3 regions of the Burkholderia sp. APQ4-4ca genome follow, and region 3 is predicted to be linked to each of the others. Evidence: riboswitches for the same ligand, from Rfam matches in the RefSeq annotation. Region 3 holds a riboswitch; each other region holds the start of a gene.

Region 1 (6,335 bases), on a different contig from region 3:
ACGGATCGGCATCGTACGCGGCCATGTCGGCGCGCATGATCTTCGCGGTGTACTTCGCGATGTCCAGGCCGGTCTTGAACTTGTTCTGGGCACGCATGCGGGCCGCATACTCGGGGCTGATGGCATTCCACGCGCTGCCGTGGTTTTCCTTCAAGCCAGCCACTGCCTTGATGTCGTCTTGATATTGGGACATGTCTATCTCCTGGGAACGAAGCGCATTTGAGTAAAGGGTTCAGCGTGCCCGCCGCGTGTGACGAAGCGAACTGCATGGACTTAATAGTAATCCTGTCCGGCGCGCTTTCGGCCAAGTCTTATATAAGACATAAGATATAAATTTCCGTTATTTTTCAATGAGATAGCTGGTCGTTTTTGCGATGCAAAACACGGTTTCAAGCGGCGGTAAAACGCGGCGGCGGGAATCCGGCCTGAATCCCGCCATATGAAACGGCCTTTCGGCTGCTGAAGAATCGGCGCGATTCGAGCACACTGACGCCACGACGTCCGGCGCTCTTTGTCATACCAATGACAAAACGTCTATACTTGGACGATTCTTTGACCCGACGCCTCGACGCATCGGCCCGCCTGCCCGGAGCGACATGAACGACTCTCCCGTTTTCGACACGCTGTGCGAACTGCTGACGACGTCCGGCGCGCGTTTTCGCGTGCTCGAGCATCCGGCGGAAGGCAAATCCGACGCGATCGCCGCGCTGCGCGGCACCCGCCCCGAACAGGGCGCGAAGGCGATGCTCTGCACGTTCAAGGGTGGCGGCGACCCCGCCGCGCTCGCGGTGATCCCCGGCCATCTGAAAATCGACTTCCGCAAGGTCGCCGATGCGGTCGGCCGGCGCAAGGCGACGCTCGCGTCGCCCGACGTCGCGGCCGCCGTCACGCGCTGCGTGATGGGCGCGGTGCCGCCGTTCGTGTTCGATACGAACGTGACGCTCGTCGTCGATCCCGCGCTGGTCGAGCGCAACGCCGAAATCGCGTTCAACGCGGGCCGCCTCGATCGCTCGGTCGTGCTCGACGCGGCCGACTACGTCCGGATCGCACGCCCGCTGCTGGCCGACATCACGCGGCCGGAAACGACGGACCCACAAGCCCCCCAGGACCCCGCATGAGTACAAACCGCAAACCGCTGCTGTCGGAGCAGGCATCGCTGATCGAACAGGTGCAGCGCATCGCCGAAGGGCTCGGCGAGATGTTCGCGCCGTTCACCGAGGTCGTCGTGCACGACCTGCGCACGCCGGAGCACGCGATCCTCGCAATCCACAACAACCTGTCGGGGCGCGCGGTGGGCGATCCCGCGACCGAGCTCGGCCTCGCCCGCATCGCCGACGACGATTTCCCGCAGGTGCTCGCGAACTACCCGAACCGCTTCGCCGACGGCCGCACCGCGAAAAGCACGTCGATCGGCATCAAGGATTCGACCGGGCGCTATGTGGCCGCGCTGTGCATGAATGCCGACGTCACGCTGTTCCGCGGCTTCCAGGGCATGCTGAACCAGTTCTGCCGCACGGACGGCGAAGCCGTCGTCGAAACGCTCGACCCGGCCGGCGCGGATGCGATCCGGCAACGCATCGACACCTTCGCGACGCGCCTCGCGACGACGCCGCGCGAGCTGAAGACCGACCAGCGCCGCGAGCTGATGCAGACGCTGAAGGCCGACGGCTTCCTCGAGGTGCGCCGCGCGATGGAGATCGTGTCGCAGCATCTCGGCGTGTCGCGCGCCACCGTCTACAACGACGCGAAGTGACGCGGCGCGCCCCGCATTCCCGTCGACCGACTTTTTCCATCCTCGAGCAACCATGAACGCTTCCGCTCTCCCCACGTACGACGACGTCGCCGCCGCCGCGGCCCGGCTCGAAGGCCACGCGCACCGCACGCCGGTGATGACGTCGCGGACGATCGACGACGCGCTCGGCGCGCAGGTGTTCTTCAAGTGCGAGAACCTGCAGCGCATGGGCGCCTTCAAGTTCCGCGGCGCGTTCAACGCGCTGTCGCGCTTCAACGCGCAACAGCGACGCCACGGCGTCGTCGCGTTCTCGTCGGGCAACCATGCGCAGGCAATCGCGCTGTCGGCACGCATCCTCGGCATTCCCGCGACGATCGTGATGCCGCAGGACGCGCCGGCCGCGAAGATGGCCGCGACGCGCGGCTACGGCGGCAACGTCGTGACCTACGACCGCTACACCGAGGATCGCGAGCAGATCGGGCACGATCTCGCGGAGAAGCACGGACTCACGCTGGTGCCGCCCTACGACCACCCGGACGTGATCGCCGGCCAGGGCACCGCGGCCAAGGAACTGTTCGACGAAGTCGGCCCGCTCGACGCGGTGTTCACGCCGCTCGGCGGCGGCGGGCTGCTGTCGGGCACCGCGCTCGCCACGCGTGCGCTGTCGCCGCATGCGAAGCTGTACGGCGTCGAGCCCGAAGCCGGCAACGATGCGCAGCAATCGTTCCGGTCCGGCACGATCGTACATATCGACACGCCGCGCACGATCGCCGACGGCGCGCAGACGCAGCACCTCGGCAACCTGACGTTCCCGATCCTGCGCCGCGACGTCGACGACATCCTCACCGCGACGGACGCGGAACTCGTCGACTGCATGCGCTTCTTCGCCACGCGCATGAAAATCGTCGTCGAGCCGACCGGCTGCCTGTCGTTCGCCGCCGTGCGCCGGATGAAGGATGCGCTGCAGGGCAAGCGCGTCGGCGTGGTGATCAGCGGCGGCAACGTCGATCTCGAGAACTTCTGCGCGCTGGTGTCGGCGCCGGCCTGAGCGACGCGGCGCGCATCGATAACGGCACGCGCCCGCCGTTGGCCCTAAGAGCGACGGAACGACGGCGGCTAGTTCCGGCGCGGCGGCATGCGTGTGAATCCGGCCGTTTCCTCGGACATGAAACGCTGCCCGCCCACCTCGAACGAAAGGATTTGGAAAGCCGCCGCCGGGCAATGACGTTTTTTCGCATCCGCGCGCGGCCGGACGATTGACGTGCCCGAGCGCACGCCATTACCCTTGCGCGCTGATGGTTCCCGGAGACGGGATCAAAAGGGAACGCAGCAGGGGCAACGCCCCGAATCTGCGGCTGCCCCCGCAACTGTGAGCGGCGAATCCGTGCCACCGCATGCCACTGGGAAACCGGGAAGGCCTGCACGGATGACGACCCGCGAGCCAGGAGACCTGCCATCGACCCGAGGTCCACGCAGCCGCACCGGGCGGGGTGTCCCGATGCGCCTGGCACCGCCCCCGGCGGTCGCCCGTTGCATGGACGACCCGACCTCAGGATCCATCAGATGTCCATCGTTCCCGAATCCGCTTCCCGACCGGAAGCGTCGCACCGACGCGCCGTCGGCACCCCCAACCTGCCCGCTCTCCGCCCGCGATCGCCGTACACGTCACACACTTTGTTCCGCCGCCTCATGAACGTTCGTCACCTGCTCGCCACGTCCGCCGCCACCGCGCTGCTTTCCCCGCTCGCCCATGCCGCCGGCGACACGACGCTCGCGCAGCCCGCCGGGCCTGCGGAAGGCGCCGACCTGCCGACGATCAGCGTGACCGACACGCGGCACCTGCCCGAATCGTTCGACCGCCGTTACGCGTCGACGCAGGTGCTCACGCGCGAGGATCTCGACCGGCTGTCACCCGCCGACCCGAGCATCACGCAGGCGCTCGCGACGCTGCCGGGCGTGACCGTCACGCAGAACGGCGGGCCGGGCTCGTCCGCGTCGGTCAGCATCCGCGGTTCGTCGGCGAGCCAGGTCGCCGTGTTCATCGACGGCATCCGGATCGGCTCGCCGACCACCGGCATCGCGCCGTGGGCGGACCTGCCGACCGAAGCGTTCGAGCGCGTCGAGGTGATCTCCGGCCCGGCCGCCGCGTCGTTCGGCAACAACGCGATGGGCGGCGTCGTGCAACTCTTCACGCGCCGCGCCGCCAGCCAGCCGAACCGGACCACCGTGTCGTTCGGCGGCGGCTCGAACAAGACGTTCGACACGCAGTTCCGCACGTCGGGCACGGTGCCGTCGACCGGGCCGCTGGCCGCGCTCGGCGGGCTCACTTATTCGCTCGGGCTGCACGACTACAACACGACCGGCATCGATGCGACGCGGCCGTTCTTCTACGGCCACGAAGACGGCCGCAATCCGTATCACGCGCAGGATCTGGACGCGCGGCTCGGCTACGCGCGCGACAACTGGTCGATCTCGACGTTCGCGCTGTACCACCGCTCCGATCTGTCCTACGACAACAGCGGCTACGTCAATCGCGAACTCGATCACCAGCTGACGACCGGCGTCGCGTTCCATCTCGACATCACGCCCGATACGCAGTTCGACCAGTCGTTCGGCTATGCGAACGACCGCCAGTTCATCTACGCCGACAACCCCGCCCTCGCGACCGACCAGATCAATTCGCAGCGGATCAGCACGTCGACATCGCTGACCCATCAGGAGCACGGGTTTCACCTGTTCGGCCTGCCGCTGTCGGGCGAATCGAAGCTCGCGTACGACTTCACGCGCGAGCAGGCATTCCTGCCGGTCGACATTCCCGGCGGCGTGCCGACGCGCAACGATTCCGCGTTCTCGCTGCATCAGTCGGCGACGCTCGGCCGCGTGACGATGTTCGTCGCCGGCCGACACGAGATCATCGCCGGGCAAGCGGTGAACACCGGCAATGCCGCGCTGTCGTGGGCGATCACGCCGGTCTATACGGCGCGCATGTCGTACGGCAATGCGTTCCGCCTGCCGACCTTCAACGACCTGTACTACCCGGGCTACGGCAATCCGAACCTCAGCCCGGAACGCAGCACGTCGGTCGAGGCCGCGCTCGATGCGAACACGGCGTACGGCACGTTCACCGCGGCGATCTACGACACGCGCGTCAACAACCTGATCGCATACAACCCGGCGACGTTCTCGCCGATGAACATCGGCCGTTCGCACATTCGCGGCATCGACCTGTCGTACAAGGGAACGATCGGCCGCTCGACGCCGGTCAGCGTCGCGGTCGGCATCCTGAATCCGCAGGACGAAACGAACCAGACGTGGCTCAGCCGCCGGCCGCGCCAGACGGTCAGCCTGAACGTCGATCACACGTGGGACGAACTGAAGCTGCACGCGCTGAGCACGGGCGCGTCGCTGCTGTACGGCGGCTCGACGTTCGACGATCCGGCCAACCGGCAGTATCTGGCGTCGTACCTGACGGTGAGCCTGCGCGCGTCGTACCGGATCAATTCGCACCTGACGGTGTCGGCGTCGCTGTCGAACCTGTTCGGTCGCCAGTACATGACCGCGTACGGCTACAACACGCTCGGGCGCACCGCGTTCGGCAAGGTCAGTTATACGTTCTGACGGCGCCACGCATCGGCGCAACGCGCCACCCGGCACGCGCGCGAAATTGACATCGCGATGAAAGCTAATAGAATTAGGTTTTTAACTAATCTTCATAGCATTCGTCATGGCGCGTGCCGGCATTACCGTGGACAAACTCGTCGAAGCCGGCGCGCAGCTCGCCGATGAAACCGGCTTCGAGCAGCTTACCGGCGCTGCGCTCGCGCGGCATTTCGACGTGAAGCTGGCAAGCCTGTATTCCCATATCCCGAGCTTCGACGATCTCAAGAGCCGCATCGCGCTGTTCGCGCTGCAGGAGCTGGCCGAGCGCGCCACCGCCGCGCTGGTCGGCCGCACCGGCAAGGACGCGCTGGCGGCGCTCGCGAACGTCTATCGCGACTACGCACGGGCGCATCCGGGCCGCTTCGCCGCCGCCCGTCATCTGGTGAGCGCCGAGCGCGCCGCCGCGAGCGCGGGCGGGCAGCTCGTCAGGATGACGTCGGCGGTACTGCGCGGCTACGCGCTGCCGGATGCCGAGCACGTGCATGCGATCCGCCTGCTCGGCGGCTTCTTCATGGGCTACGTGACGCTCGAAAGCGCCGGCGGCTTCTCGCACAGCGCGCCGGATGCCGACGCGTCGTGGTCGCGCAGCCTCGATGCGCTCGACGCGATGCTGCGCCACTGGCCTTCGCCCGCATGACGCCCCGAACGGAGCCCAAGCGATGAAAGACAAACCCGACGGCGTCGTGCTGCCGAGCCGTGTCGTGCCCTTCCCCACCTCGATCAGCGACGAAGCGCGCGCCGCGCTGCAACGCCTGACCGGCGACGACGGCGTGCCGCTGAACGCGTTGCACGTGATGCCGGCCCCGGACGACATCGACGCGTGGATGCACGTGAAAGCCGGCGCCGACGCGCATTACGCGGCCGCGGTCGCGCAGCTCGCCGGCGCTTTGCGTTCGCGCGTCGAGACGATCCGCGTCGGCGCTGCCAACGTGCATGTCGCGAC
Region 2 (6,335 bases), on a different contig from region 3:
AGCAGCGAACGGTCGACCTTGATGTAGTCGATCGGAAGATGCTGCAGCAGGCTCAGGCTGGAGTAGCCCGTGCCGAAATCGTCCATGTAGACGGGATGCCCGAGGTCGCGCAATTGCCGAAGCGCCGGCACAATTTCCGGCAGTTCCACGGTCGACCGTTCGGTCAGCTCGAAACCGACATGCTTGCGCGGCAATCCGGCCGGCCAGCAGTTGTCCAGCGTCGCCATCAGGCTGCCGTCCCGCAACTCGGGCGCGCTGATGTTGACGGTCACGCGAAAGTCCGGCGCGTTGTCGAACAGCGCACGCATCTCCCGCAGGACCGTGCGCACGACGAAGGCCGTGACGTCGACGATCATTCCGGCGCGTTCCGCCTCGGCAATGAACACGTCGGGTGCGGCCGGCCCGTCGATCCAGCGGATCAGCGCTTCGGCGGAGACGATCCGTGACGACGCGCCCAGCGCGACGATCGGCTGATAGCGCAGGACAAATTGTCCGTTTGCCAGTGCTCGACGTATCTGCGCCGCAAGCGCGGCCCAGCGTCGGTGCAGCATCAGCGCCCCGAGCCCCAGGCAGCAGCCCGCCGCGCCGCCGGCGATCCCCAGCAGCCAGGCGGCGTGCCGGCTGGCGTTGGCCAGCGCTTGCGGCGTCACGACGACGATGGCGCACACCGGCACGCGGGCCGAGCAGAACGATTTGCCGTCCCGAAACCCCGGCACCTGGCCGGCATCGACGTACGCCGGGACACCGCGCGCGTCGAGCCCGATGACGCGCGCGGTCGGGTGGCCGCTGAGCCCGATCAAGTAGTGCAGGCCTGACGGCGGCAGTACCCTGAAGGCGTCCAGATCCATCAGCAGGTTCGCCCGCCTTCCCGCGACCACGAGCCCCAGCGTGTCGGGGCTCGACAACAACGGCACGGTCCAGAAGGCCGACATCGTGTCGGTCAGCCGGAATGGCTGCCGCTTCGGAGAAAAGGGCCTGGGCAGCATGCCCAGCATCGTCGTGCAGAGCAGAGCGGCGCCCGACCGGCGTCCGACGTCCTTGACGTACTTCGACCGCACGGAAGCCGATCGCAACAGGCGCAAATCCTGCGGCGAGCAGTCCGCGTACGGCGACGCATCCACGTCGGCAAGCGTCCTGGCCGCCGAATCGAACACGACGTCGATCTGCTGCACGACTTGCGTCCCCAGCCCGGCAACCGATTGCGCCAGCACGGTCTTCGTGACCAGCGGCCACGTTTCCAGCGCCAACCCTGCCGAAACGACCAGCATGCCGATCGCGAGTGCATAACCGGCCCGACTGGAGGTTGTCCATCTGCGTACGTTCGCCATAGGCGCGGCACTTCGCGATGTAGTGGTAGTGGCCATCGCCCTGCAGGTCCGGCAGAGCGAGCCGATTTTGGTATGACTCTCGTCAGCTTGGTGCGACCGGCCACCCGAGGCTGAGCCTTGCTCATGACGCCGGCCAGATGATTGCACACCAGCGCGATGGCTCTCCCAAGGATTGCGTCCCGGACGGATACGGGCGCGGTTCGCCGGCCTCGCGCCCGATGCACGCTGTGCTATCGTATGCGCCGCGTTCGGTGCTCGCATGCGCATTCCGTGCATGCAGTTAAACGGGAAACAGGAGGCGGATATCCGCCCGGCCTGTGCTGTCCCCGCAACGGTACGCCGCCCGCGCCACGCGCTTTCCCGCGCGTGCGCCCAGGCCGCCCGCGATGCCACTGCCCTTCGACCGGGCGGGAAGGCTGCGGTCTGGCAAGCGGCCAGCCCGGATACCGGCCGACGCAAGGGGCGAGCGCGATGCTTGCCGAACGCCCGATCCGCGGGGAACGGATCGGGTGCGCATTCCCCCCGCGCTCGCGCGGATTTTGCCCGTTCCGACATGCACTGCCTGCCCGCCGGCCGCCGATGTGCCGCCCGCCTTCCCTGCTTCACTGTTTCGACACGGTGCGCGCCGTGCCGCGCGCGATGAGCCGCGCGTGGCTGATCGGCGCCGGCCCCGGCGACGCCGACCTGCTGACGCTCAGGGCCGTGCGCGCGATCGGCGCGGCCGACGTGCTGCTCGTCGACGATCTCGTGAACCCCGACGTGCTGCGCCACGCGCGCGCCGATGCGCTGATCGAGCACGTCGGCAAGCGTGGCGGCCATGCGTCGACGCCGCAGGAGGCGATCGTCGCCGCGATGCTCGCGCACCTGCGCGCGGGCCGCAGCGTCGCGCGGCTCAAGGGCGGCGATCCGTTCGTGTTCGGCCGCGGCGGCGAGGAGCTGATCGCGCTCGGTGCGGCGGGTTTCCCGGCGGAAGTCGTCAACGGGATCACCGCGGGCATCGCCGCGCCGGCCGCGCTCGGCATCCCGGTCACGCACCGCGGCGACGCGCAGGGCGTGATCTTCGTCACCGGCCACGGCGCGGGGGCCGACGAGCCCGACTGGCGCACGCTCGCGGCCACCCGCATGACGATCGTGATCTACATGGGCATCCGCCGGCTCGACGCGATTGCCGCGGCGCTGCGCGACGGCGGCCTGCCCGGCGACACGCCGTGCGCGGCGATCGAGAACGCGACGCGCCCCGACCAGCGCCACGTCCTCGCGACGCTCGATACGCTCGTCGATCGCGTCGCCGAAACCGGTATCGGTTCGCCGGCGATCGTCGTGATCGGCCGCGTCGCGGCGCTCGCCGACGATCCGGCGGTGCGTGCGGCGCTCGGCGGCCGCGCATGATGCGCGTCGCGCTCGGTGTCGGTTTCCGCGCGGGCGTCACGGCCGCGCAACTCGATGCCGCGATCCGCACCGCGCTCGCGCGCTATCCGGCCGCCGAACCGGCGCTCGTCGCGACGCTCGCCGACAAGGCGCGCGCCTGTGCGCTGCGCACGCTGTGCGCGCGCCGCGGCTGGCCGCTCGTCGCGTTCGATGCGGCGCGGATTGCGAATTGTCCCGAATGCGCGTCGAGCGCTCCGTCGGCGGCCGCGCTTGCGCGTTTCGGCGTCGCCGGCGTGGCCGAGCCGTGCGCGCAGCTCGCGGCGCCGCATGGCCGGCTGCTCGGCCCCAAATCCATTCTGGGCGGCGTGACGGTTGCGCTCGCCGGCCCGCTCTGAACCTTTATTCCGCTTTCGACAGGACGACTCCCGATGAAGACCGATGCCGAATCCCATCAACGGATGACCGAACGCCGCCGCGCCGGCCATGAAAAGAAACAGGCCGCCGCCACCCAGGAAAAGGGCCTGCTGATCGTCCACACCGGCAACGGCAAGGGCAAGAGCACGGCCGCGTTCGGGATGGCCGTGCGCGTGCTCGGCCACGGCATGCGGCTCGGTGTCGTGCAGTTCATCAAGGGCGCGCTGCACACGTCCGAGCGCGATTTCCTCGGCGCGGTCGCGGAGTGCGATTTCGTGACGATGGGCGACGGCTATACGTGGAACACGCAGAACCGCGACGCCGACATCGCGACCGCGCGCAAGGGCTGGGACGAGGCGCGCCGGATGATCGAAAGCGGCGATTACCGGATGGTGATCCTCGACGAGCTGAACACCGTGCTGAAGTACGAATACCTGCCGCTCGACGAAGTGCTCGCGACGCTCACGGCTCGTCCGGAATCGGTGCACGTCGTCGTCACCGGCCGGCACGCGCCCGATGCGCTGATCGATGCGGCCGATCTCGTCACCGAAATGCGGCTCGTCAAGCATCCGTACAAGGAGCAAGGCGTGAAGGCGCAGCGCGGCGTGGAGTTCTGAGCATGCCGGCCTGCCCCGCGCTGTTCGTCAGCGCGCCCGCGTCCGGACAGGGCAAGACGTCGGTGACGGCCGGCCTCGCGCGGCTGCACCGTCGGCTCGGCCGCCGTGTGCGCGTGTTCAAGACCGGACCGGATTTTCTCGATCCGATGCTGCTCGAACGCGCGAGCGGTGCGCCCGTGCATGCGCTCGATCTCGGCATGGTCGGCGAGGCCGGTTGCCGCGCGCTGCTCGCCGACGCCGCGCGCGACGCGGACCTGATCCTGATCGAGGGCGTGATGGGATTGTTCGACGGCACGCCGAGCAGCGCCGATCTCGCGGTCGCGTTCGGCGTGCCGGTCGTCGCGGTGATTTCGGCGAAGGCGATGGCGCAGACGTTCGCGGCGATCGCATTCGGGCTCGCGCGGTTCCGGCCCGAGGTGCCGTTTCACGGCGTGCTGGCGAACCGCGTCGGGTCGGCGCGGCACGCGGAATTGCTGCAACAGGCGTTGCCCGACGCGTTGCGCTGGCTCGGGCACGTGCCGGCCGATGCGGGCATCGCGCTGCCGGAGCGGCATCTCGGGCTGCATCAGCCGGCCGATATCGACGATCTCGATGCACGGCTGGATCGCGCGGCCGATGTGCTCGCGCAAACCGCACTCGCCGAGTTGCCGCCTGCCGTCGCGTTCGCGGAACCGGACGTGGCCGCGCCGCTGCCGCGCGCGCTGGCCGGCAAGCGGATCGCGGTGGCGCGCGATGCGGCGTTTTCGTTCATCTATCCGGCCAATCTCGCGTTGCTGGAGACGCTCGGTGCCGAGCCGCGGTTCTTCTCGCCGCTCGCCGACGAACCCGTGCCCGACGATTGCGACGCGCTGTTTTTGCCGGGCGGCTATCCGGAACTGCATGCGGCGACGCTGGCGGCGAATGCCCTGACGGCTCAGACGATTCGCGCGCATGCGGCAGCCGGCAGGCCGATCGTCGCGGAATGCGGCGGCATGGTGTATCTGTGCGAATCGCTGACCGACGTGGACGGCTCGACGACGCCGATGCTCGGCCTGCTGCCGGGGCGTGCGACGATGCAACGCCGGTTCGCGGCGCTCGGCATGCAGCAGCTCGATACGCATACCGGGCCGATGCGCGGCCATACGTTTCATTATTCGCGGCTGGATACGCCGCTGGCGCCGGTCGCGACCGCCATCCGGCCCGATGGCGCGGCCGGCAGCGGCGAAGCCGTTTATCGCGCGGGGGCGATCGTCGCGACGTACATGCACATGTACTGGCCGTCGAATCCGGATGCGGTCGTGGCGCTGTTCGGTGGGGAAGCGTTCTGAACGATCGATGTCGTGCCTGCATGACGCGGCACGAAGCCTGTCGAGATGGACGTCGCTTTGTAGCGACTACAGCATTCGACGGGCGCGGCTACAGATGTCGGTACATTTTGCATTCGCCCCGCTTAAGTGGGCCGATGGTCGGCCCTGTGCCGCATGTCTCGCCTCCTCCGTCACACCAGAAACGCCTCGGCCAGCTTGACCCAGTACGACGCGCCGGTCGGCAATGCCGCGTCGTTGAAGTCGTAGCCGGGGTTGTGCACCATGCAACCGCCCTCCCCGTCGCCATTGCCGATGATCAGGTAGCAGCCCGGCCGTTTCTCGAGCAGGAACGCGAAATCCTCGCTGCCGGTGAGCGGCACCATCCCGTCGATCAGATTGGCTTCGCCGACCCATTCGCGTGCGACGTCGCGTGCGAACGCCGTCATCTCCGCATCGTTGACGAGCACCGGATAGCGGCGCTGATAGTCGATCGTCGCGGTCGCGCCGAACACGGCCGCCTGCGCATGGACGACCTCCTTGATGCGCGTTTCGAGCAGGTCGCGCACGTCGGGTTTCAGTGCGCGCACCGACAGGCGCATCTGCGCGCGATCGGGAATCACGTTCGGCGCGTCGCCCGCATGGATCGCGCCGACCGTGACGATCGCCATGTCGAGCGGCGACACGTTGCGCGACACGATCGTCTGCAACGCCAGCACGATCTGCGCGCACACGACGACCGGATCGATCGCGCGATGCGGCACCGCGCCGTGGCCGCCGCGGCCCTGCACGTCGATGACGACGGTATCCGACGACGCCATGAACGGCCCCGGCAGGAAACCAAAGGTGCCGGTCGGGAAGCCCGGCATGTTGTGCATCGCGAAGATCGCGTCACACGGAAATTGCTCGAACAGCCCTTCGTCGAGCATCTTCTTCGCACCGCCGAGCCCTTCCTCGGCCGGCTGGAAAATCAGGTTCAGCGTGCCCGAGAAGCGGCGTTCGCGCGCGAGGTGCTTCGCGGCCGCGAGCAGCATCGCCGTGTGGCCGTCGTGGCCGCACGCGTGCATCTTGCCCGCGATCGTGCTCTGGTACGGCAGGCCCGTCGTTTCGTGGATCGGCAGCGCGTCCATGTCCGCGCGCAGGCCGAGGCGCTGCCGGCCCTTGCCCACTTTCAACTGCGCGACGACGCCGGTGCCGCCGAGCCCGCGATGCACGACGTAGCCCCACGACTGCAACTGCTCGGCGACGAGGTCGCTCGTCGCGAATTCCTCGAAACCCAGTTCGGGATGAGCGTGGATGCGGTGCCGGATCTCGATCATTTCGTC
Region 3 (11,007 bases):
ACGCCGGTCCACGGCAGCGAACGCTGCGGTGCGTTGGCGAGATCGTCGATGCTTGCTTCGTCCGGTTCGGACTTCATCAGCCAGTATTGCATGGTCGTGATCGACGCAAAAAGAGGCTGCTACAAAAGAAAACGGCACCGGGAGTTGCCCGATGCCGTTGGATAGGCCCCCGCCTTGGCCGCTAGGCCGGCATCCTGAACCTGAGGTTCAGAATTGGTCGCAGTTAGCAGCACTTCGGGTACATCAGACAGAGTGACGCGCGCGCCCGTGCTACAAATTTCCGCAACCGTGCACATGGCATTGGTTCAAGGAATATATGACCTTGGCGAACCAGGCAGGGAAGCTGACTGAACTGTGTTTCGATGCGCCAATTTGACCACCGTTGACCGTCGAGATCAAGCGGAATCGACGCATCGTTTGAAACGTTACTGCGTCTCGTGCTGTGCGAGCACCGCGCCGAGTTGTTCGTTCATCTGGTGCATTGTACGACGGATTTCTTCCGCCGGAAATGCTTCACCGTGCCGCACGCTCGTTTGCAACCGCAGCAATTCCGACGCGAGCGACAGCGCCGCCATCACCGCGATGCGATCGGTGCCGCGCACCGAGCTGTTCGAGCGGATTTTCGACATTTCGGCATCGACGCGCGCGACCGCTTCGAGCAGCGCCGCTTCGGTCTCGGCCGAACAGGCGAGCCGATAGGCCTGACCGAGAATCGAGACTTCGATCTGCTTGGTGCTCATGCATGTTCTCCGTGGCTGGCCGCATCATCGCCATCCGTGCGCGCTTGCGCATCGAGCAGGTCGAGCTGGTTGTCGGCTTGCTCCGCGCTCTTCGAGCGCGGCAGCTTTTCGAGAATCGCGTTCAGTTTTACCTGGGCGTCGTCGATCTTCGCCGACAACGTGTCGCGCTCGGCCGCGAGCGCATTGCGTTCGTCGCGCAGCTGCGCGAGTTCCGCGCGGACCGTGTCCGCTTCCGCGCGCAATTGCGCGACCTGCTCCTCGAGCGCGAGCCGTTCCGAGTGATAGCGCTTGTTCAGCGAAATCAGACGGCCAATATTTTGAGACAGGGTTTCGAGTTCGTTGAGCATTTGCTGCGTCCTCTAAAGACCCAGCATTTTAGCGCGGAATACCGCCCAATCCGACATCTGTAACGTTTCCAGTCGTAACACCCCTGCTTCTTGCCGCGAATCGGCGCTTCCCGCGCGAGTCCGGATGCTTCCTTGACGCTCGCGCGACCGGCTCCTAAACTGGCGCCGCCTCGGTGCTCGCGCGCAGGACGCGCGGTTAAACGGGAAGCAGGGTGCGGGCTCGAGGAGCACGCCAACCTGCGCTGCCCCCGCAACGGTAAGCGGCCGCGTCGCGTGACGCAGGCCGGCTCGGGCGCGTTTCGCGTGCAGGTCGCACGCGGGCGCGGGCCACTGCGCATCATTGCGCGGGAAGGCGAGCCGGACCGCCGCCAGCCCGGATACCGGCCGAGACGGGGAGCCCGCACGGGCTCCATGACGCGCGGCCTGCGGGGAAGCGGGGCGCGCAATGTTCACGGAACGTTCTTCGATGCCGACCCCAATCGTCCGCCACGCGCCCATGTCGCGCGCGGCCGGCTACCGCCAGCGGATGCGCCGCGCGTCGTGCGCGCGGCCGTGCGCGGCATGAACGCCGCGCGCGCCGGCGTCATCTGGGCCGCGCTGGGCGCCGTGGTCGCGCTGCTGTTCGTCGCGTCGCTGTCGATCGGCAGCGTGCCGATGTCGCCGTGGCAAGCACTCGCATCGCTCGTGCCGCACGGCGGCGACACCCTGTTCGCCGATATCGTGCGCACGCTGCGCCTGCCGCGCGCGCTCGCGGGTTTCGCGTGCGGCGCGCTGCTCGCGCTGGCCGGCGCGTTGTTGCAGGTGCTGCTGCGCAATCCGCTCGCGGAGCCGTACGTGCTGGGCGTGTCGGGCGGTGCGGCCGGTTTCGCGCTCGTCGCGATGATCGCGGGCGGCGCGTGGTGGCTCGTCGACGCATCCGCGTTCGCCGGTTCGCTCGTATCGGTCGCGCTGGTGCTCGGTCTCGCGAGGCGGGAGCTGTGGCGCGGCGAATCGCGCGACGCGTCGCCGCGGCTGCTGCTCACGGGCGTCGTGATCGCGGCGGGGTGGGGCGCGCTCGTCACGCTGTTGCTGTCGCTCGCGCCCGACGCGCGGTTGCGCGGCATCATCTTCTGGCTGACGGGCGACCTGAACGGCGCGACGGCGCCGTGGTTCGCGTGGGGCGCGCTGCTGCTGAGCGCAGGCGTCGCGTTGCCGGCCGCGCCGCAACTGAACGTGCTGCTGCGCGGCGACGCGAGCGCGCTCGCGCTCGGCGTGCCGGTCGCGCGCCTGCGCGTGCGGATCTATCTCGTCGCGTCGCTGGCCGCCGCGGCCGCGGTCACGACGGCCGGGACGATCGGTTTCGTCGGCCTCGTCGTGCCGCATGCGTTGCGGCTCGCGTTCGGCAACGACCAGCGGATGCTGCTGCCGGCCGCGATGCTCGCGGGCGGCGGCGGCGTGATGGCGGCCGACCTGCTCGCGCGCACCGCGATCGCGCCCGCGCAATTGCCGGTCGGCGTCATGACCGCGTTGATCGGCGTGCCGACGTTCCTGTGGATGCTGCTGAGGAGGCCGATGCGATGACGGGCGCCGCAGTACGGAATGCCGCCGCCGGCGACATGCGCTACATGGCCGTCGACCTGACGCTCAAGGCCGGCGCGCGCACGCTGCTCGACCACTTCACGCAGGTGTTCCGCCCCGGCGAGATCTGGTGCGTCGCCGGGCCGAACGGCGCGGGCAAGACGACGCTGCTCGCGACGCTCGCGGGACTGCAGCCGCCCGCCGCGGGACACGTCGAGATCGACGGCCGGCCGCTTGCCGCGTGGCGCCCCGAACACCTCGCGCAGCGCCGCGCACTGATGCCGCAGCAATTGCACGATGCGTTCAGCGCGACCGTGTTCGACACGGTGCTGCTCAGCCGCTTTCCGTATCTCGGCGGCTGGGGGTGGGAGCGCGACGGCGACCGCGCGGCCGCGCGCGATGCGCTCGCGACGTTCGACCTGAGCCTGCTCGCGTCGCGCGACGTGATGTCGCTGTCGGGCGGCGAGCGGCAGCGGGTCGCGCTGGCCGCGACGCTGTGCCAGGATGCGCCGTTGATGCTGCTCGACGAACCGCTCGCGCATCTCGACCTGCATCACCAGATCGACTGCCTGACGGCGCTGGCCGCCTGGCTCGCGGCAGGCCCGCGCACGGTGATGTTTTCGTGTCACGACCTGAATCTCGCACGGCGTTTCGCGACGCATGCGCTGTTGCTCGACGGCTGCGGCCATGCGTGGGCCGGCCTCGTGCACGACGTGCTGACGCCGGAGCGCGCGAGCGACGCGTTCGGCTATCCGCTCGTGCTGATCCGCGAGAACGGCCGCGATGCGCTGCTGCCGGCGTGGCCCGCGCGACAATGATCTTTCCCGTTCCGAATTTTCCGATGCGCGGCGCATGCCGCCCCCACCACACGGCTTCCCGATGACCATTTCGACCCAATTCCCGCCCGCGATCGCGCCGCTCGACGACGCGCTGCGCACGCGCCTGCAGCACGTGATCGACCACAAGACCAAGCCGCCCGGCAGCCTCGGCCAGCTCGAGGCGCTCGCGCTGCAGATCGGCCTGATCCAGCGCACCGAGCGGCCGGGCGTGCAGCGTCCCGTGACGATCGTGTTCGCGGGCGATCACGGGATCGCGGCCGAGGGCGTCAGCCCTTATCCGCAGGCGGTGACGGCGCAGATGGTCGCGAACTTCCTCGCCGGCGGCGCGGCGATCAACGCGTTTTCGGGCGTCGCGCAGAGCACGCTCGAGATCGTCGATGCGGGCGTCGCGTCGCCGCTGCCGCTGTCGGACCGGCTGGTGTCGCTGCCGGTCGCGCGCGGCACGCGCAACTTCGCGGCGGAACCGGCGATGACGCGTGAAGAAGCGATGACGGCGCTGGCCGCGGGCGCGGCGCGCGTCCGCCTGCACGCGTCGCTCGGCACGAACGTGATCGGCTTCGGCGAGATGGGGATCGCGAACACGTCGTCGGCCGCGTGCCTGATGAGCCGGTTGCTCGACGTACCGATCGACGCATGCGTCGGCCGCGGCACGGGCCTCGACGATCAGGGCCTCGCGCACAAGCGCGCGGTGCTCGGCCGCGCGCTCGTCAAGCACTCGCATGCGATCGCGCCGCTCGACGTGCTCGCGACGTTCGGCGGCTTCGAGATCGCGATGATGACGGGCGCGTACCTCGCGGCCGCGAGCGAGCGGATGACGATCCTCGTCGACGGCTTCATCGCGACCGCCGCGCTGCTCGTCGCCGAGCGCATCGCGCCCGGCGTGCGCGACTATTGCGTGTTCTCGCATACGTCGCACGAGGCCGGCCACCGGCGCATGCTCGAGCATTTCGGCGCGAAGCCGCTGCTCGCGCTCGACCTGCGGCTCGGCGAAGGCACGGGCGCCGCGCTCGCGCTGCCGCTGGTGCGCGCGGCCGCCGCGTTCCTCAGCGAGATGGCGAGCTTCGAATCCGCCGGCGTCGACGATCGTGACGCCTGAGCGCGCGCGCGGCATGCGGGCCGAACTGCGCTACTTCTTCGTCGCGCTCGGCTATTTCACGCGCGTGCCCGTGCCGCGCTCGATCGGCTACACGGCCGGCGACCTCGACCAGGCCGCGCGCTATTTTCCGCTCGTCGGCGCGTGCGTCGGCGCATGGGGCGCGCTCGTCTATCTCGTCGCGCTGCGCGCGCTGCCGCCATCGATCGCGGTGGGGCTGTCGATGGCTGCGACGCTGCTCGCGACCGGCGCGTTCCACGAAGACGGCCTTGCCGACAGTTGCGATGCGTTCGGCGGCGGTTACACGCGCGACGACGTGCTGCGCATCATGCACGATTCGCGGATCGGCACGTTCGGCGCGGTCGCGCTCGTCGTCGCCCTCGGCTTGAAATGGCAGGCGCTGGCGTCGATGCTGCCGCTGCGCGCCGCATGGACGATGATCGCCGCGCACGCGGCGAGCCGTGCGATGGCGGTGAGCCTGCTGACGACGCTCGACTACGTGCGGCCCGAAGGCAAGGCGAAGCCGGTCGCGCAACGGATGGGCGCACGCGCGGCGGGCGTCGCGGCGGTGTTCGGACTGCCGTGGCTATTCTGGCCGGATTGGCGCATGGGCGTTGCCGCATGCGTGGCGCTCGTGCTCGTGCGCGCATGCCTGGCCCGCTATTTCGTGAAGCGGATCGGCGGTTATACGGGCGACTGTCTCGGCTTCGCGCAGCAACTGGGCGAACTGGCGATCTATCTGGTGGTGCTCGGATGGACGTCGTCCTGATCCGTCATCCGGCCGTCGGCATCGAGCCGGGCGTCTGCTACGGGCGCAGCGACGTGCCGCTCGCCGAGTCGGCTGACGACGGCGCGCAGGCCGTGCGCGCGCATTTGGCGGAACGGGGTATACCGTCGCCCGAACGGGTGTGGACGAGCCCGCTGACGCGCTGCGCGTCGGTTGCCGAACGGCTCGCGCGGGCGTTCGACGTACCGCTGCTGCGCGATGACGACTGGCAGGAAATGGATTTCGGCGCGTGGGAAATGCAGCGCTGGGACGATATCGACCGCGCGGCGCTCGATGCGTGGGCGGCCGACCTGATGCATGCGTGCGGGCACGGCGGAGAAAGCGTCGAGCGCTTCGTCGCGCGGGTGGCGCGGCGGGCCGATGCGGTTGTGAAGCTCGACGGGCCGCAATGGATCGTCACGCATGCGGGTGTGATCCGCGTATTCGCGTCGCATGTGTTGCGCGTGCCGCTCGACACGTTGCTGTCGCGGCCGGTGCCGACGGGTGGGGTGGTGTGGCTGCGCAGCGAGGACGCCGCGCGAACGTGGGAAGTCGTGCATTGGGACGCAGAGGCGCACTTGCGTCTGCATGTGAACGACGCGGCGCACGGAGCCGAGCACCGGACGCATTCGGTATGAGTGCGCGATGAACGTGACGGCCGCCGGAAATCAATGCGCCGGCCGCCGCGCACGCGCGGCATCCAGATCCTCGCATAGCGCGGCCGCGCCTTGCGCGATCCGCGGCGACGGCCGCGTCAGCAGATCGCCATCGATCGCGAACAGGTTGTTGCGCGCCACGGCCGTCAGCGCGGGCCACGCGCGCCAGCGCGCGAGGCTCGGCAGCGGTTCGTTCGAACGGGTCGCGCCGGCACTCGTCGTCACGATCGCCTCCGGATTGGCCGCGAGCACCGCCTCGTCGGTCACGGTCGGCGCGAGCGGCTTGAGCGACGCGAACACGTTGCGGCCGCCGCAGAGTTCGAACACTTCGTTGATCAGGTGCGTGCCGTTGAGCGTCGTCAGCGGGCGATCCCACACCTGGAAGAACATCGTGACGGGCGGGCGAGCCGCGTAGCGTGCGCGCAGTGTCGCGATGTCCCGCGTGAAGGCGGCCGCGGCAGCGTCGGCGGCCGGTTGCGTGCCCAGCAGCGTGCCGAGCCGGCGCAACGACGACGACACGTCGTCGAGATGCTTCGGCTCGCTGAAGAACAGCGGGATGTGCAGCGCGCGCAGCGCATCGGTCTGCCGCTCGGCGTTGCCGTGCCGCCACACGACGATCAGGTCGGGCTTCAGCGCGGCGATGCGTTCGAGATCGAGCGCCTTGTTGTCGCCGACGCGCGGCACCGCTTGCGCGGCGGGCGGATAGTCGCTGTACGTGACGGTGCCGACGAGCTTCGCGCCGCCGCCGGCCGCGTAGACGAGCTCGGTCGCGTGCGGCGCGAGGCTGATCACGCGCTGCGCGGGCGCGGGCAGCGTGACGGTATGGCCGGCGTCGTCGCGTGTCGTGACGTCGGCGTGGACGAGCGGCGCGTGAGCGAGCGCGGCCAGCGTCAGCCGGTGGAACAGGCGCGGACTCATGCCGAGGCCTGCTGCGGGAGCGGCACGCAGTGTGCGAGCGCATCACCGAGGCGCCGCCATTCGGCTTCGCTGCCGGGCAGGCCGACGCGTACGCTCGACGGCGACGGGAAGTACCGCGTCCAGATTCCGCGTGCCGCGAGCGCCGCATGCAGCGCCGCGGCGCGCGGATCGTCGGTCCAACTGAACAGCGGCGTCGCGCGCACCGCGAAGCCGTGCGTACGCAGCAGCGCGGCCAGCCGCTCGCCGTCGGCCGCGAGCCGTTCGCGCGCGGCGGCCTGCCACGCACGGTCGGCGAACGCCGCGGCGACCGCGTGGCGCGCGGGGCCGCTGACCGTCCATGCGCCGAGCCTGTCGCGCAGCGCGGCGATCAGCGCGGGATGCGCGAGCACGAAGCCCGCGCGAATGCCGGCGAGCCCGAAGAACTTGCCGACCGAGCGCAGCACGACGAGCCCCGCGCGATCGACCTGCGGCGCGAGCGACGGCGTCGCGCCCGTATCGGCGAACGCTTCGTCGACGATCATCGTGCCGCCGCGTGCCGCCAGTTGCGCATGCCAGCCGAGCAGGCGTTCGGTCGGCACGAACTCGGCGGTCGGATTATTCGGATTTCCGACGATGACGTGGCGCAGCGTCGCGGGCAGCGTATTCGCGCGGATGTCGAGCGCGACGACGCGATGGCCGTGGCGCGCGAACGCGGGCGCGTATTCCCCGTATGCGAGCGGTGCGACGCCGGCGTCGCCGGCCGGCAGCAACGCCGGCAACGCGCGGATCGCGGCCTGGCTGCCGGCGACCGGCAGCACGTGCGCGGCGTCGGGCGCGCGGTAATACTGCGCGGCGCAGGCCGCGAGGCCGTCGCCCTCGTCGGGCAGCCGGCGCCAGGCGTCGGCCGGCACGGGCGGAACCGGGTAGCCGACCGGATTGATGCCGGTCGACAGGTCGAGCCATGCGTCATACGGAATGCCGTGGCGGCGGGCGGCCTCATGCAGGTTGCCGCCGTGCGCGATGGATGAATCAGACATGATGGGTGGCCATGGCGAGTGCGCCGCTCGCGATCAGCAGCGCGAGCCACAGCGCGAGCGTGCGCGTGACGAGCGACAGCGCGGCGACGATGTGAAGGGCGGTGGCCGTGGCGCCGGTGCCGAGCACCGGCCGCTCCTCGATCTCGCCGTGATAGACGGCCGGGCCGCCGAGCTGCACGTTCAGGCTGCCGGCGCCCGCGGCCATCACGGGGCCTGCGTTCGGGCTGTCCCAGTGGCGCGCCTGCGTGCGCCAGCAGCGCCACGCGGCGGCCGTGTCGCCGAGCAGCGCGTAGCTCGCGGCGGTGAGGCGCGCGGGCACCCAGTTCAGCGCGTCGTCGATGCGCGCGGCGGCCCAGCCGAAGGTCAGGAAGCGCGGCGTGCGATAGCCCCACATCGCGTCGAGCGTATTCGCGAGCCGGAACAGCAACGCGCCGGGGCCGCCCGCGACGACGAACCAGAAGAGCGCGCCGAAGATCGCGTCGTTGCCGTTTTCGAGCGCCGATTCGACGGCCGCGCGCGATAGCGCGCCTTCGTCCGCGTGGCTCGTGTCGCGCGACACGATGCGCGCGGTCAGCGTGCGCGCCGCGTCGAGGTCGCGCCGCAGCAGCGCGGCGGCGATCGGCGCGACGTGGTCGGCGAGGCTCTTCGCGCCGAGCGCGAACCACAGCAGCGCGACGTGCAGCGCCGCCGCGAACGGCCACGGCAGCACGGCGACGAGGCATGCCGCGATGGCCACCGGCGGCACGACCGCCGCGAGCCACGCGGCGACGCCGTTCACGCGGCCGCGCCGGCCGGTGTTCATTGCGGCTTCGATGCGCGCGGCGAAGCGGCCGAACGCGACGAGCGGATGCCAGCCGGCCGGCTCGCCGATGGCGCGGTCGACGATCGCGGCCGCGACCGCGAGCATCGCGACGACGGGCAGCGACAGCATCAGCATGACGGCGCGCCCGCCTTGAGGTCGAGCGGCAGCCCGGCAACCAGCAGCGTGACGCGTGTCGCGAGCGCGGCGACGCGCTGGTTCAGGCGGCCGAGCTCGTCGACGTAGCGGCGCGTGACCGACCCGAGCGGCACGACGCCGAGCCCGATCTCGTTGCTGACGACGATCACCTTCGCACGCGCGCCGCGCAGCGCATGCTCGAGCCGCTCGACGTGCGCCGCGTATTGTGCGTCGTCGAGCGGTGCGCCGTCGGCCGGGCACAGCAGGTTCATGAGCCACAGCGTCAGGCAGTCGACGAGCAGGCACGCGTGCGGGTCGTCGAGGCGCGCGAGCGTGCCCGCGAGATCGACGGGTGCGTCGGCGAACCCCCAGTCGGCCGGCCGGCGCGCGCGGTGGTGCGCGATGCGCTGCGCGAATTCGGCATCGGCGGCGGTCGCGGTCGCGATATAGGTGACGGGGCGGCCGCTGTCGGCGGCGAGCCGCTCGGCATGCGCGCTCTTGCCCGAGCGCGCGCCGCCGAGGACGAAGGTGAGGTCGTGCGGAATCATCGCGTGATTGTAACGGCGCGGGCGACCCGGCGCGGGCGATAATGCCGCCTTTGCCTCGCGACACCTTTCACACGATGAATGCACCCGAGCCGCGGCCGCGCGGCACGCTGATGATCCAGGGCACGACGTCCGACGCGGGCAAGAGCACGCTCGTCGCGGGCCTGTGCCGCCTCGCGCGCCGCGGCGGCGCGCGCGTCGCGCCGTTCAAGCCGCAGAACATGGCGCTCAACAGCGCGGTGACGGTCGACGGCGGCGAGATCGGCCGCGCGCAGGCGTTGCAGGCGCTGGCCGCCGGCGTCGCGCCGCATACGGATTTCAATCCGGTGCTGCTGAAGCCGACGAGCGACCGCGGCGCGCAGGTGATCATTCACGGCAAGGCGCGCATGAACCTCGACGCGCGGGCGTATCACGACTACAAGCCCGTCGCGTTCGATGCGGTGCTCGAGTCGTATGCGCGCCTGCGCGCCGGTTACGACACGGTGATCGTCGAAGGCGCCGGCAGCCCGGCCGAGATCAACCTGCGCGACGGCGACATCGCGAACATGGGCTTTGCCGAGCGCGTCGACTGCCCGGTCGTGCTCGTCGCCGACATCGATCGCGGCGGCGTGTTCGCGCATCTGGTCGGCACGCTCGCCTGCCTGTCGGACAGCGAGCGCGCGCGCGTGCGCGGCTTCGTGATCAACCGCTTCCGCGGCGATCTCAAGCTGCTCGAACCGGGGCTCGACTGGCTGCGCGCGCGGACGGGCAAGCCGGTGTTCGGCGTGCTGCCGTATCTGCACGGGCTGCTGCTCGACGCCGAGGACATGCTGCCCGCACAGGCGCGCCGCGCCGCCGCCCGCGGCGATGCCGGCGTATTGCGCGTCGTCGTGCCCGCGCTGCCGCGCATCAGCAACCACACCGATTTCGATCCGCTGCGCGCGCATCCGCAGGTCGAATTCACGTACTGGAAGAGCGGCCCCGTGCCCGACGCCGACCTGCTGATCCTGCCCGGTTCGAAGAGCGTGCAGCGCGACCTCGCGTGGCTGCGCGACGCCGGCTGGGACGCGCTGATCCGGCGCCATCTGCGCTACGGCGGCAAGGTGATCGGCATCTGCGGCGGCATGCAGATGCTCGGGCGCACGCTCGACGATCCGCTCGGCCTCGAAGGCGCGCCCGGCAGCGTGCCGGGGCTCGGGCTGCTCGATTTCGACACGACGCTGCAGCCCGACAAGACGCTGAAGAACGTGACCGGGCAACTCGCGCTGCCGGGCGCGGCGGCCGTGCGCGGCTACGAGATCCACATGGGCGACACACGCGGGCCGGCGCTCGCGACGCCCGCGCTGACGCTGGCCGCCGATGCCGCGCGGGACGGCGTGCGTCCCGACGGCGCGAGGTCGGCCGATGACCAGATTCTCGCGACCTACGTGCACGGGTTGTTCGACGCGCCCGACGCTTGCGCGGCGCTGCTCGCGTGGGCCGGGCTCGACGGCGCGGCCCGCATCGACTACCCGGTGCTGCGCGAGGCGTCGCTCGAGCGGCTGGCCGACACGTTCGCCGAGCACCTCGACCTCGACGCGCTGTACGCCGAGTTTCGTTGAAACCGCGCGGGTC

What was found. Region 3 has a riboswitch for cobalamin ahead of AC3IFE_RS10480 (FecCD family ABC transporter permease). Riboswitches for the same ligand answer to the same signal wherever they lie in the genome.
Region 1: it holds a riboswitch for cobalamin, as region 3 does, so the genes downstream of both, AC3IFE_RS07540 (TonB-dependent receptor domain-containing protein) here and AC3IFE_RS10480 (FecCD family ABC transporter permease) in region 3, are expected to answer to the same signal.
Region 2: it holds a riboswitch for cobalamin, as region 3 does, so the genes downstream of both, cobA (uroporphyrinogen-III C-methyltransferase) here and AC3IFE_RS10480 (FecCD family ABC transporter permease) in region 3, are expected to answer to the same signal.

The regions. Positions count from the first base shown of each region.
Region 1 is NZ_JBYQCG010000072.1:330,006-336,340, reverse strand. Features, by position in the region: gene AC3IFE_RS07560 (isocitrate lyase) at 1-193, opposite strand, end outside; gene AC3IFE_RS07555 (YbaK/prolyl-tRNA synthetase associated domain-containing protein) at 597-1,118, shown strand; gene AC3IFE_RS07550 (helix-turn-helix transcriptional regulator) at 1,115-1,753, shown strand; gene AC3IFE_RS07545 (threo-3-hydroxy-L-aspartate ammonia-lyase) at 1,806-2,780, shown strand; cobalamin riboswitch at 3,012-3,204, shown strand; gene AC3IFE_RS07540 (TonB-dependent receptor domain-containing protein) at 3,422-5,350, shown strand; gene AC3IFE_RS07535 (TetR/AcrR family transcriptional regulator) at 5,478-6,029, shown strand; gene AC3IFE_RS07530 (alpha/beta hydrolase) at 6,052-6,335, shown strand, end outside.
Region 2 is NZ_JBYQCG010000059.1:182,223-188,557, reverse strand. Features, by position in the region: gene AC3IFE_RS02660 (EAL domain-containing protein) at 1-1,268, opposite strand, end outside; cobalamin riboswitch at 1,560-1,797, shown strand; gene cobA (uroporphyrinogen-III C-methyltransferase) at 1,908-2,717, shown strand; gene AC3IFE_RS02650 (cobalamin biosynthesis protein) at 2,714-3,091, shown strand; gene cobO (cob(I)yrinic acid a,c-diamide adenosyltransferase) at 3,125-3,727, shown strand; gene AC3IFE_RS02640 (cobyrinic acid a,c-diamide synthase CobB) at 3,730-5,034, shown strand; gene AC3IFE_RS02635 (M20 aminoacylase family protein) at 5,205-6,335, opposite strand, start outside.
Region 3 is NZ_JBYQCG010000086.1:3,841-14,847, forward strand. Features, by position in the region: gene AC3IFE_RS10460 (EVE domain-containing protein) at 1-92, opposite strand, end outside; RNA gene ssrS (6S RNA) at 163-344, opposite strand; gene AC3IFE_RS10470 (cell division protein ZapA) at 426-740, opposite strand; gene AC3IFE_RS10475 (ATPase) at 737-1,087, opposite strand; cobalamin riboswitch at 1,242-1,490, shown strand; gene AC3IFE_RS10480 (FecCD family ABC transporter permease) at 1,649-2,647, shown strand; gene AC3IFE_RS10485 (ABC transporter ATP-binding protein) at 2,644-3,462, shown strand; gene cobT (nicotinate-nucleotide--dimethylbenzimidazole phosphoribosyltransferase) at 3,524-4,579, shown strand; gene AC3IFE_RS10495 (adenosylcobinamide-GDP ribazoletransferase) at 4,593-5,345, shown strand; partial or broken gene cobC (alpha-ribazole phosphatase) at 5,330-5,911, shown strand; gene AC3IFE_RS10505 (cobalamin-binding protein) at 6,011-6,916, opposite strand; gene cobD (threonine-phosphate decarboxylase CobD) at 6,913-7,932, opposite strand; gene cbiB (adenosylcobinamide-phosphate synthase CbiB) at 7,925-8,869, opposite strand; gene cobU (bifunctional adenosylcobinamide kinase/adenosylcobinamide-phosphate guanylyltransferase) at 8,863-9,417, opposite strand; gene AC3IFE_RS10525 (cobyric acid synthase) at 9,492-10,994, shown strand.